DNA from 3 places in the Marinobacter sp. 3-2 genome. Region 2 is predicted to be linked to each of the others. Evidence: predicted binding sites of a transcription regulator. Region 2 holds the regulator's gene; each other region holds the start of a gene.
What was found. The regulator FliA, encoded in region 2, starts transcription of late flagellar genes. The targets are predictions, from matches to a motif close to CTAAAGTTTNNNNNNNNNNNGCCGNTAA.
Positions count from the first base shown of each region.

Region 1: the regulator FliA is predicted to act here: its motif matches at 1,241-1,268, upstream of flgM (flagellar biosynthesis anti-sigma factor FlgM).
Region 3: the regulator FliA is predicted to act here: its motif matches at 1,835-1,862, upstream of EDB94_RS14470 (methyl-accepting chemotaxis protein).

Region 1 covers NZ_RJUQ01000014.1:139,075-142,352, reverse strand. The annotation lists gene EDB94_RS13320 (hypothetical protein) at 1-338, shown strand, start outside; gene EDB94_RS13315 (flagella synthesis protein FlgN) at 377-847, opposite strand; gene flgM (flagellar biosynthesis anti-sigma factor FlgM) at 855-1,181, opposite strand; gene flgA (flagellar basal body P-ring formation chaperone FlgA) at 1,355-2,056, opposite strand; gene EDB94_RS13300 (chemotaxis protein CheV) at 2,245-3,174, shown strand; gene EDB94_RS13295 (protein-glutamate O-methyltransferase CheR) at 3,212-3,278, shown strand, end outside.
Region 2 covers NZ_RJUQ01000011.1:341,568-344,845, reverse strand. The annotation lists gene flhF (flagellar biosynthesis protein FlhF) at 1-809, shown strand, start outside; gene EDB94_RS03375 (MinD/ParA family protein) at 878-1,690, shown strand; gene EDB94_RS03370 (RNA polymerase sigma factor FliA) at 1,722-2,465, shown strand; gene cheY (chemotaxis response regulator CheY) at 2,628-3,011, shown strand; gene EDB94_RS03360 (protein phosphatase CheZ) at 3,032-3,278, shown strand, end outside.
Region 3 covers NZ_RJUQ01000015.1:70,947-74,224, reverse strand. The annotation lists gene EDB94_RS14480 (hypothetical protein) at 1-62, opposite strand, end outside; gene EDB94_RS14475 (carbon-nitrogen hydrolase family protein) at 235-1,755, opposite strand; gene EDB94_RS14470 (methyl-accepting chemotaxis protein) at 1,904-3,278, shown strand, end outside.

The DNA of each region.
Region 1 (3,278 bases), on a different contig from region 2:
GCAATATGGCGGAGAACCCCGCAGGAAATGGGGAGCAAGGCACCGAGGCATCCGCAGATGTTATTGAAGGTCTCAAGCTTTCCGCCAATATCTTCGTGCCGGTTCTGAACTTCCTGGATTCAGATCTCAGCATTTCCGGTGTGCACTATCGTGAAGGGGAGCCGCGTTATCGGGTAAGAGAAGATGGCGCCTTGATGCTGGCGTTCCCTGAGCGCATCGAGGAAATCCGGATGGACAATATACGGGTTACGGGAGGCCAGGGAGCTTCAATGGGCAACGTGAGCATTCACGACATCCGGTTTCATCCCGACTCCCAGATGACCATCTACACCCGATAAAGTGGAAAGCATGGCTCGGCAGAGCCATGCGTCCGGGCTCAGGCGCTGGCGAGCACCGTGCTGCTTGATACCGTGGTCTGCTGACCCTGTGCACCGTACAGCTTTTGCTGGCCGGTGGCGCCGCGGAAAATATCTGTGAGCCTCGACAAACGCTTTTGCAAGTGGCTGATTACGCGACCGTTGGTCTGGTTCAGCGTCTGACAGGTTCGCAGCTTCTGGTCCGCTTCCTGCCAGAGTTCGAAGAGATCCGAGAATCCGGCGCTGCGAATAAAGCGGGAAGGCTCGCCACTTTCGGGGCGATATCCCATTTGTACGAGCGTTCGGATTTTCTGTTTGGCGCGTTCGCGGACTGCACCGAGGAGATCGTTCTTCTCTCTGGTCAGGGCGTCCAGCTGGCGGAGGTCGGAATTCGCAAGGCAGGTCTTTTCCTTGCCGAGAACGTCAGCCAGTGTTTCAAGCTGGCTGATATCCTGGGAAAGAAGGGTCTTCAAATCATCAATTGCGGCCATGGTCTACTCACCCGAAAATGCTTTCATCCATCTCAAGCATTTTCTGGGCCAGCTTCTCGGCGTCAATCTTGTACGTGCCATTTTCGAGGGCGGAACGGATCTGCTCGATGCGGTCGTCATCCATTTCCGGATAATCGCCCAGCTTTTGTTCGAGCTGCTTCAGATTCTTTGCCTGATTGCTCAGGCTAACGTTCTCACCACGGGCCCCCTGGGCCTGTGTCTTCGCCTGTTCGTTGGATGCCGGCTGGGTATTCTGTGCGCCGGAGCTTTTGTCGGCCGTGGTTCTCTGGGTGTTGACCTGGCCGGGGCCAATTCCATTTAAGTCAACTGACATATCTGTACCTGCTTGCCTGTCGCGCCACGAATGCGGCGCTTACTCGAGTTTATGTCTTCTTAACGGCGGCGCCGCGAAAACCTTTAGTACTTTTAGCACTTTTTTTCATCTGCTTTTACGACCGGTTTTGCGGCATTCACTTGCCGCTCCGGCAAGCCTCTGCCGCACGCGGCTCACATCGGAATCTCCACGTGGCCCGGCGCGACAACGCTGGCTCTTATCGTGCGCGATGAGCGCAGATTCTCAACCAGAACCTGTTCGCCAACGCTGGCGCTTGCCAGGGCTTTGCCCCGGGAACGTACTGAAAATCCACCGGTTTTGGCGGTGATGATAACATGATCGCCTCGTTCGACCGCATTCGGGGCCGAAAGCATGCCTGGTGTAACGAGCGATCCGGCATTCACTGCGCGCCGCACTTCCATGCCAATCGCCTGCTTCGAGTCGGTAATCACGCCACGTCTGGATGAATTGATTTCAACAGACTGCTTCGCAAGCAGCCCTTCGGTTATTCGCTCTCCACGTGTGAGTGGCCTCGCTGCCACCAGGGCTGGCCCATGGATAGAGACTGAAGCGGTAACAAACATGCGCCATGGGCGGGTTCCTTCGCAGGCTACCTGCAACGACGGGCTGGTGCTTTTCCATGGATCCCCGCTGAACTCTACACTCAAAGGCTTTTCGCACTCGGCGAGAGCGAGGCGGCTGTCGATGGAACCGGGTTCGAAGGAAACGGTGTAGCCATGCTCGGCCTGTTCAGACGCAAAGCTGTCCAGAAACGCCAGGGTTGCTTTCTGAATCTGTTCAGCCGTCGTTCCAGCAAGGAGCGGCGTGCTCAGGCCAGACATTAGCAGTAGTAGGGCGAAATTCGTGATGCGCATACGTATCAGTTTGTCCTATGCTGTCAACAACAGGGCAGAAAAGCCCGAATCAGGCTAAGGATTCGGTAAAAGTGGCCGTTAAATGGGCTGACCCACCCCTGATATGACGGGTTTCCGTCGATCAGGCTATTATTCAGTGAACAGCAAGATATATGCCGTTGTAATTCCGGCAAGCCAGGAGAATCGAAATGGCAGGGGTTTTGGACAGTGTCAACCAGCGCACTCAGATGGTCGGAAAGAACCGCCTAGAGCTGCTTCTTTTCCGTCTCAGGGGGCGTCAGATCTACGGGATCAACGTGTTCAAGGTGAAAGAGGTTCTGCAGTGTCCGAAGCTGTTCTCCCTACCCAACAGCCGCCCGGTCGTTCGAGGCGTCGCTCATAGCCGGGGTGAGACTATCCCCATTATCGATCTGAGCATGGCAATCGGTCTGCCCGGTATCCCGCAAGAAGAGCTCTCCACCAGCTTCGTCATCATCACTGAATACAATCGCAAAACGCAGGGTTTCCTGGTGAGCGGCGTCGAGCGAATCATGAACATGAACTGGGAAGAAATCCTGCCTCCACCCAAAGGAGCCGGCAAGGATGTCTATCTTACCGCTGTCACGAAAATTGATGATAAGCTTATTGAAATCATTGATGTAGAGAAGATTCTTTCAGAAGTTTCTCCGCTTGGGGAGGACGTAACCGAAGCCGTTCTGAGCAAGAGCGCGGACCGGGTGCCGGGGCATCTGCCCGTGCTGGTGGTCGATGATTCGTCCGTGGCCCGGCGCCAGATACAGCGGTGTCTCACCGCGATTGGCATGGAAGTGGTGCTGAAAAACGACGGCAAGCAGGCTATTGAACATCTGAAGGAAATCACTGCGGACGGTTCCCGGGCCAAGGATCACTTCTCTCTGATCATCTCGGACGTGGAGATGCCTGAAATGGATGGCTACACCCTCGTCACCAAGGTGAAAGAGGACCCGGCGCTTTCGGATATGTTTGTTATGCTTCACACCTCACTCAGCGGTGTGTTCAACCAGGCCATGGTAAAGAAGGTCGGGGCCGACGACTTTATGGCAAAGTTCAGTCCGGACGAGCTGGCAGAGCGGGTGATGGAAATCATCGACCAGGGTTGATGGAGCCGCTCAAAGATTCACTCAGAACAGAGACCCAATGAAAGCGGAAATAACGCCACAGGAATATGAAGCCTTCAAATCGTTCCTGCAGGATGCCTGTGGGA
Region 2 (3,278 bases):
CCGTGCAGCAGAGGCTTGCCGAGCGCTTGCAGGAGTTCGGCCTCGGCAGTGATCTGGCGGGGTCAATTTCCCGTCGTCACAAGGCGGGGCGTCTGGAAGACGGTTGGAAGCAGTCCCTGAAAATGCTGTGTACCGGGGTCCGGACCTCCCGCATGGAGTGGCTGGATGAGGGCGGCGCCTACGCGTTGGTGGGGCCGACAGGGTCCGGGAAAACCACCACCATCGGAAAACTCGCCGCTCGCTACGTGCTCAAGCATGGTTCCGATTCCGTGGCCCTGGTTACCACGGATCGCTATCGGGTGGCGGCGCACGAGCAGTTATTCGTGTTCGGTCGGATCCTGAATGTGCCGGTTCGGGTCGTGGATGAGAGCCACAGTCTGGACGATATTCTGGACGAGCTGTCAGACCGTCATCTGGTGCTGATTGATACCGCCGGACTGACCAGTGCGGACAAAGGCTATCAGGAACAGCTGGCCGAACTGGCTCGCAGCCATCACAATATCAAAACCCATCTGGTGGTCTCGGCAACCAGTCAGCCTCGCATCATGAAATCCGTGTGGCATTGCTATAAGATGGCAAATCTTGCGGGCTGTGTGATGACCAAAATCGACGAGGCCCTGACGCTGGGCGAGTCTCTCGGGTTTGTGATGGAAACCGGTCTGCCGGTAGCCTATTACACAGACGGCCAGAAGATTCCTGAAGACCTGCACCACGCAGAAGCCGTTCCGCTGGTGCGGTTGGCCGTGGATCGGCTGAAAACACTCCAGCAACAGCAAGCGGTCGCAGAGGGCCTGAAAGAACACGCCTGAGACCGGACAGATTGACAGCAGGCGTCGGAGACAAAGCCGGCGAAACGTGGCGAGAGACCAAAAACAGTATGAGCAGAGCACATCCGGTACAGGTGATTGCAGTTTCCGGCGGAAAGGGTGGTGTCGGCAAGAGTAACGTGTCGGTGAACCTCGGAATTGCCCTGGCGCAGAAAGGCCGGAGAGTGGTGCTGCTCGACGCCGATCTGGGGCTCGCCAATATCGACGTCTTGCTGGGCATCACTGCCAATCGCAACCTCCAGGATGTTCTGGCGGGCGATTGTGATCTGAAGGACGTTCTGGTGAATGGTCCCGGTGGCATCAAGATTGTCCCCGCCTCTTCCGGTACCCAACGAATGACCCAGCTCAGCCCCATGGAACATGCCGGGCTGATTAATGCGTTCAGCGAACTGGGTGATCAGATCGATGTCCTGATCGTTGATACCGCCGCCGGTATTTCCGAGTCAGTGGTCAGTTTTCTGAGAGCGTCGCAGGAGCTGCTGCTGGTTGTCTGCGACGAGCCGACCTCGATCACCGATGCCTATGCCCTGATCAAGCTGATGAACCGTGATTATGGAACCAACCGCTTCCGTATTCTTGCCAATCAGGTCCGGAATGAGCAGGAAGGCCGGCATCTGTTTGAAAAACTGACCCGGGTCACCGAGCGCTTCCTCGATGTGGCACTACAATACGTAGGAATAGTCCCCTACGATGAGGCCGTGAAGAAAGCAGTTCAGCGGCAGCGTGCGGTGCTGGACGCCTATCCCAGGGCGAAAGCTTCACTGGCCATCAAGGCGCTGGCGGACAAGGTAGATAGCTGGCCGTTGCCGTCCTCTCCCCGCGGGCATCTGGAATTTTTTGTGGAGCGGCTCGTCGAAGTCTGAATCGGATCCAGTCAAACAAAAAACCGGATACATGACATTGGCGAAAAACCTCGGAATCTATAACCAGTCAAGTGCGCAGAAGCCGGCTCAGCTCATTGAGCAGCACGCGCCGCTGGTCAAGAAAATTGCCCTTCACCTGATGGCTCGCCTGCCGGCGTCCGTCCAGCTTGAAGACCTGATGCAGGCCGGCATGATCGGTCTGCTCGAGGCCGCCCAGCGTTACAGTTCTACCAAAGGTGCTACCTTCGAGACTTACGCCGGTATCCGTATTCGCGGCGCCATGGTGGACGAAATCCGCAAGGGTGACTGGGTGCCACGTTCTGTTCATCGCAACGCCCGTCGCATTTCCCAGGCCATCAAGGCCGTTGAAGATAGACTTGGCCGCGAAGCCCACGACCAGGAAGTGGCCGAAGAGCTGGGTATGGGGCTACCCGAATACCACTCCTACCTTTCCGATTCCAACAGCGGTCGACTTTTTAGCCTCGACGAGCTCAATGAATCCGGAGAGCTGCCGATAGAACAGACAGAGACGCAGGATAATCCCCTTGAGGGGTTGTCCTCCGATGCCTTCCGGCGGAGCCTCGCTGAGGCGATTGAAGACCTGCCGGAGCGGGAAAAGCTGGTGTTGAGCCTTTACTACCAGGAAGAACTGAACCTCAAGGAGATTGGCGCGGTGCTCGGCGTCAGTGAGAGCAGGGTAAGCCAGATTCACAGCCAGGCAGCCCTGCGCCTTCGGGGACGGCTCTCGGATTGGCGTCAGGAATCGGACAACTGACCGCGTTCAGTCTGTGTCGCCAACGAGGTAGTCTGTAGTTTTTGGTAACCGATGCTTTACAACCGAAGCAAAGGTCCGACAATAAGCGGTTAAAACAGCGGCCTGCTAGACTTTGAACGCAAAGGTCAAACGAATTCCGGGTGTTACTAACTGGAGGTCCCATTGGACAAAAACATGAAAATCCTCATTGTGGACGATTTCTCCACAATGCGACGGATCATCAAGAACCTGCTGCGTGATCTTGGCTTCACCAACACCGATGAAGCTGACGACGGCAACACGGCACTGCCAATGCTCAAAAGCGGCAAATACGATTTTCTGGTGACCGACTGGAACATGCCGGGCATGTCAGGCTTCGACCTGCTCAAGGCCGTTCGGGCGGACGAGAATCTGAAAACCCTGCCGGTATTGATGGTAACTGCTGAGGCCAAGCGCGACCAGATCGTTGCCGCTGCCCAGGCAGGCGTAAACGGTTATGTGGTCAAGCCGTTCACCGCTGCCGTGCTCAAGGAAAAGATTGAGAAAATCTTTGAAAGAATCCAGTAACCAGAGGTCGGATGGCTCTCATGAGCGATAGCAAAAAGAACCATCGGGGCCTTGAACCGGAGGTGACGGAAAAGCTCCAGCGGCAGGCAGCGGAACTGGCCGAGAGTGTTGATGCGGGTGATTATGCCAAAGCCATGACCCTGATCAATGAACTCAGCGAGGTCAGGGATCAGAGTCTGTACCGTGAGGTAGGGCGGCTGACGCGGAGCCTGCACGAAGCAATCCGGAACTTCCAGATTGATCCCCGTAACGCCGAGCAGCAGGAAG
Region 3 (3,278 bases), on a different contig from region 2:
TTTCGAAAAAGGCCTTGTCTGACTCGGAATCGTGCGACAAGGTCCGGCAATGCTTCGTTCATGAATCGGGTTCTCTGGTGATTTCCGTATCCACAGCAACCTGTCCCATCGGAAGACAGGCTGGATATTGGTTAAACAATAGACACTGAATTCTAGTTTTGCAACGCCATCAGTGCCATACGATCGACCGCTAACGCAGTTATTTAACAATTCCAACTGGCTGATCGGGCCAGTTTACTTGGTCTTCAATTCATACATATCAACGCGGCGATCTTTCAGGTTAGTGACAGACCCCTCGTTGCGCACCAGTTTCAGCTTTTCCAGGTCCATATCGGAGAACATGATCATCTCCGTATTCGGCGTGGTTTCCGCCATAACTGCATCGTGCGGGAAGGCAAAATCCGAGGGTGAGAATACGGCAGACTGGGCGTACTGGACGTCCAGGTTCTCAACTTTCGGCAGGTTGCCAACGCTACCAGTGACCACCACATAGCATTCGTTTTCGATTGCGCGAGCCTGGGCGCACTGGCGAACCCTGAGGTAGCCGTTTTTCGTGTCGGTCCAGAACGGCACCATGATGATATCAACCTCCTGGCTGGCAGCAATACGGCCCAGTTCAGGGAATTCGATGTCATAGCAGATCATGATGGCGACCCGGCCAGCATCGGTCTCGAAGACTTCAAACTGGTTGCCGCCTTCGATAACCCAGTCGCGGCGTTCGTGGGGCGTGATGTGAATCTTGCGTTGCTCATCAACACGGCCGTCGCGGTGGCAGAGATAGGACACGTTATACACCCGGTCGTTTTCGATCAGGGGCATGGAGCCGGTGATAATGTTGATGTTGTAGCTCACCGCCATTTCAGACATCTCTTCCCGAAACTGCTGGGTAAATCCGGCGAGGAAGCGGATGGCCCGGGTCTGGTCCATCTGATCGGTTAGTCCCATCAGCGGCGCGTTGAAAAACTCCGGGAAGATGGCGAAGTCACTTTTGTAGTCAGACAAGGCATCCACGAAGTACTCAACCTGCTCGAGCACCTCTTCAACCGAGGTGAATTCCCGCATCTGCCACTGCACAGCGCCCAGCCTTATCTGAGTTTTCTTGACGCTCAGAACCGGGGAAGGTGGGGTATAGAGAATGTTCCGCCATTCCAGCAACGTCGCGTAGCCCTGGGATTTCTCATCCTCGGGCAGGTATTTGTGCATCAACCGCGTAACCTGGAAATCGTTCGAGAGCTGGAAACTCAGAATCGGATCGTAGATTTCCTTGCGATCGACCCGTTGAATGTACTCTTCAGGCGAATACTGTTCGGCGTATTTGAAGTAGCTCGGTATGCGCCCGCCCGCCAGGATGGCACGCAGGTTCATGGAGCGGCAGAGTTCTTTTCGCGCTTCGTAGAGTCGACGACCCAGTCGGTAGCCCCGGTAGTCGGGGTGGATAAAGACATCCAGCCCATAGAGGGAGTCACCATTGGCGTTGTGCCAGATCTTCTCGTTACGGAGGATCAAATCGTCGTAGGTATGCGGGTTGCTGAAACGCTCGTACTTAACGCAAACCGTCAGCGCAACCGCAATAAGCTGGCCACTTTCCTCAATGCAGATCTGGCCGTCGGGGAACTGCTCCACCAATGCCTTGATGGTGTCCTTCGGCCAGGAGCCTCCGATGTCGTCGTATACCCGATCCATAAGCTTCTGAAGCTGATCGTAGTCATCAAGCCTCAGGTTCCGGAGGTTAAGGTGCAGTTCTTCATGGGCCATTCAGTTCGGCTCCCGTTCGTTATGGAATGAGGACAATCTCAGCGTCTGCGTCAATAATTGGAAAGTTTAACAGAAGCCGCTAAAGACTTCGCACCATGGGCCGAAACACACATTAACGAATATCAATTTTATTGCTGAGGATTCGACCGTGCAGCTGACATTCGGGCAAAAGCTCCTGACTGCTTTCGGTATTCTGTTGCTGTTGGTTATGGGGGCTTTTACGCTCTCTGGCGATTTACGGCTACAAAACACCACAGAAACCTATGTGAACGCGCTGATCGACGACACCGTGCAGCAGAGCACGTCGAGCATCGCAGAGTGGCTCAATACCAGGCTGGTGATGACTGAAGCCACCGCCAAAGCCCTGGAGAATGCCGAGAACGACGAAGACGCGCGGGTTATTCTCCAGGCTATTACCACCGGCGGCGGGTTCCGGGATGTCTATGTAGGGCGCACCGACGGCTACATGCTGATGAAATCCCCGGAGGCGAATGCCACGCTGCCAGCGGATTACGATCCCCGTCAGCGCCCCTGGTACAAGAAGGCCATGAGCCTCGGCAGCGCCTCGTTTACCGAGCCGTATCAGGATGCCAGCACCAACGACATGATCATCTCCACACTTGCGCCCGTGAAGCGCGGTGAATACGAAGGCGTGGCCGGTGCTGATATCGGCCTGGGCGCGATAGCAAAAACGCTGAGCACAGTCACCCTTGCGGACACCGGTTACGCCACTTTGATCAATGAGCGGGGCACCATACTGTTCCACCCACGGCAAAACCTTGTCGGCAAGAACATCAGTGAGCTCATTGGCGGCAAGCCGGATCTTGGCGGGGACGCTCACGAATACAGTAATGATGACGGCAACTGGGAGGCCAGCTTCCATCCGATCAGTGAAGCGCGCGGCGTGCAATGGTATCTGGGGACCTTTGTAAACGCGGACAAGATCAACGCACCGGTCCAGAGCGCCAGAATGACTGGATTGATCATGGCCGTGATCGGCCTGATCGTTTCTCTGGTGATTCTGCATCTGGGCATCAAGGTCCTGATGGCGCCGGTTCGCCGCTTGAACAAGGCCATGGCGGACATTGGCAGTGGTGATGCCGACCTGACCCAGCGTCTGGACGACAGTGCAAAAGATGAATTCGGTGAGTTGGCCCGGAGCTTTAACCAGTTTGTCGAGAATATCCAGACGGTTGTTCGGGATGTCCAGAAGGGTAGCGCCGAACTCGGGAAAAATGTCAGCTCGCTGAGAGATACCGCCAGTACCAGTCGTTCGAGCGTGGAGAGCCAGCAGGCCGAGATCGACATGGTGGCGACCGCGATCAACGAGATGTCGGCCGCTGCCGGCGAGATCGCCCAGAACGCACAGCAAACCGCAGACGCCGCCAACACTGCGGATGCAGACAGCCGTGCTTCGCTGGAGACCGTCGCTGCCTCCCGGGACGCCGTGCAAAAGCTCTCGAAGGAGATTAATGCGGCCGCAGAGGTCATCCACACCCTTGGCAAGGACGTTACGTCAATCA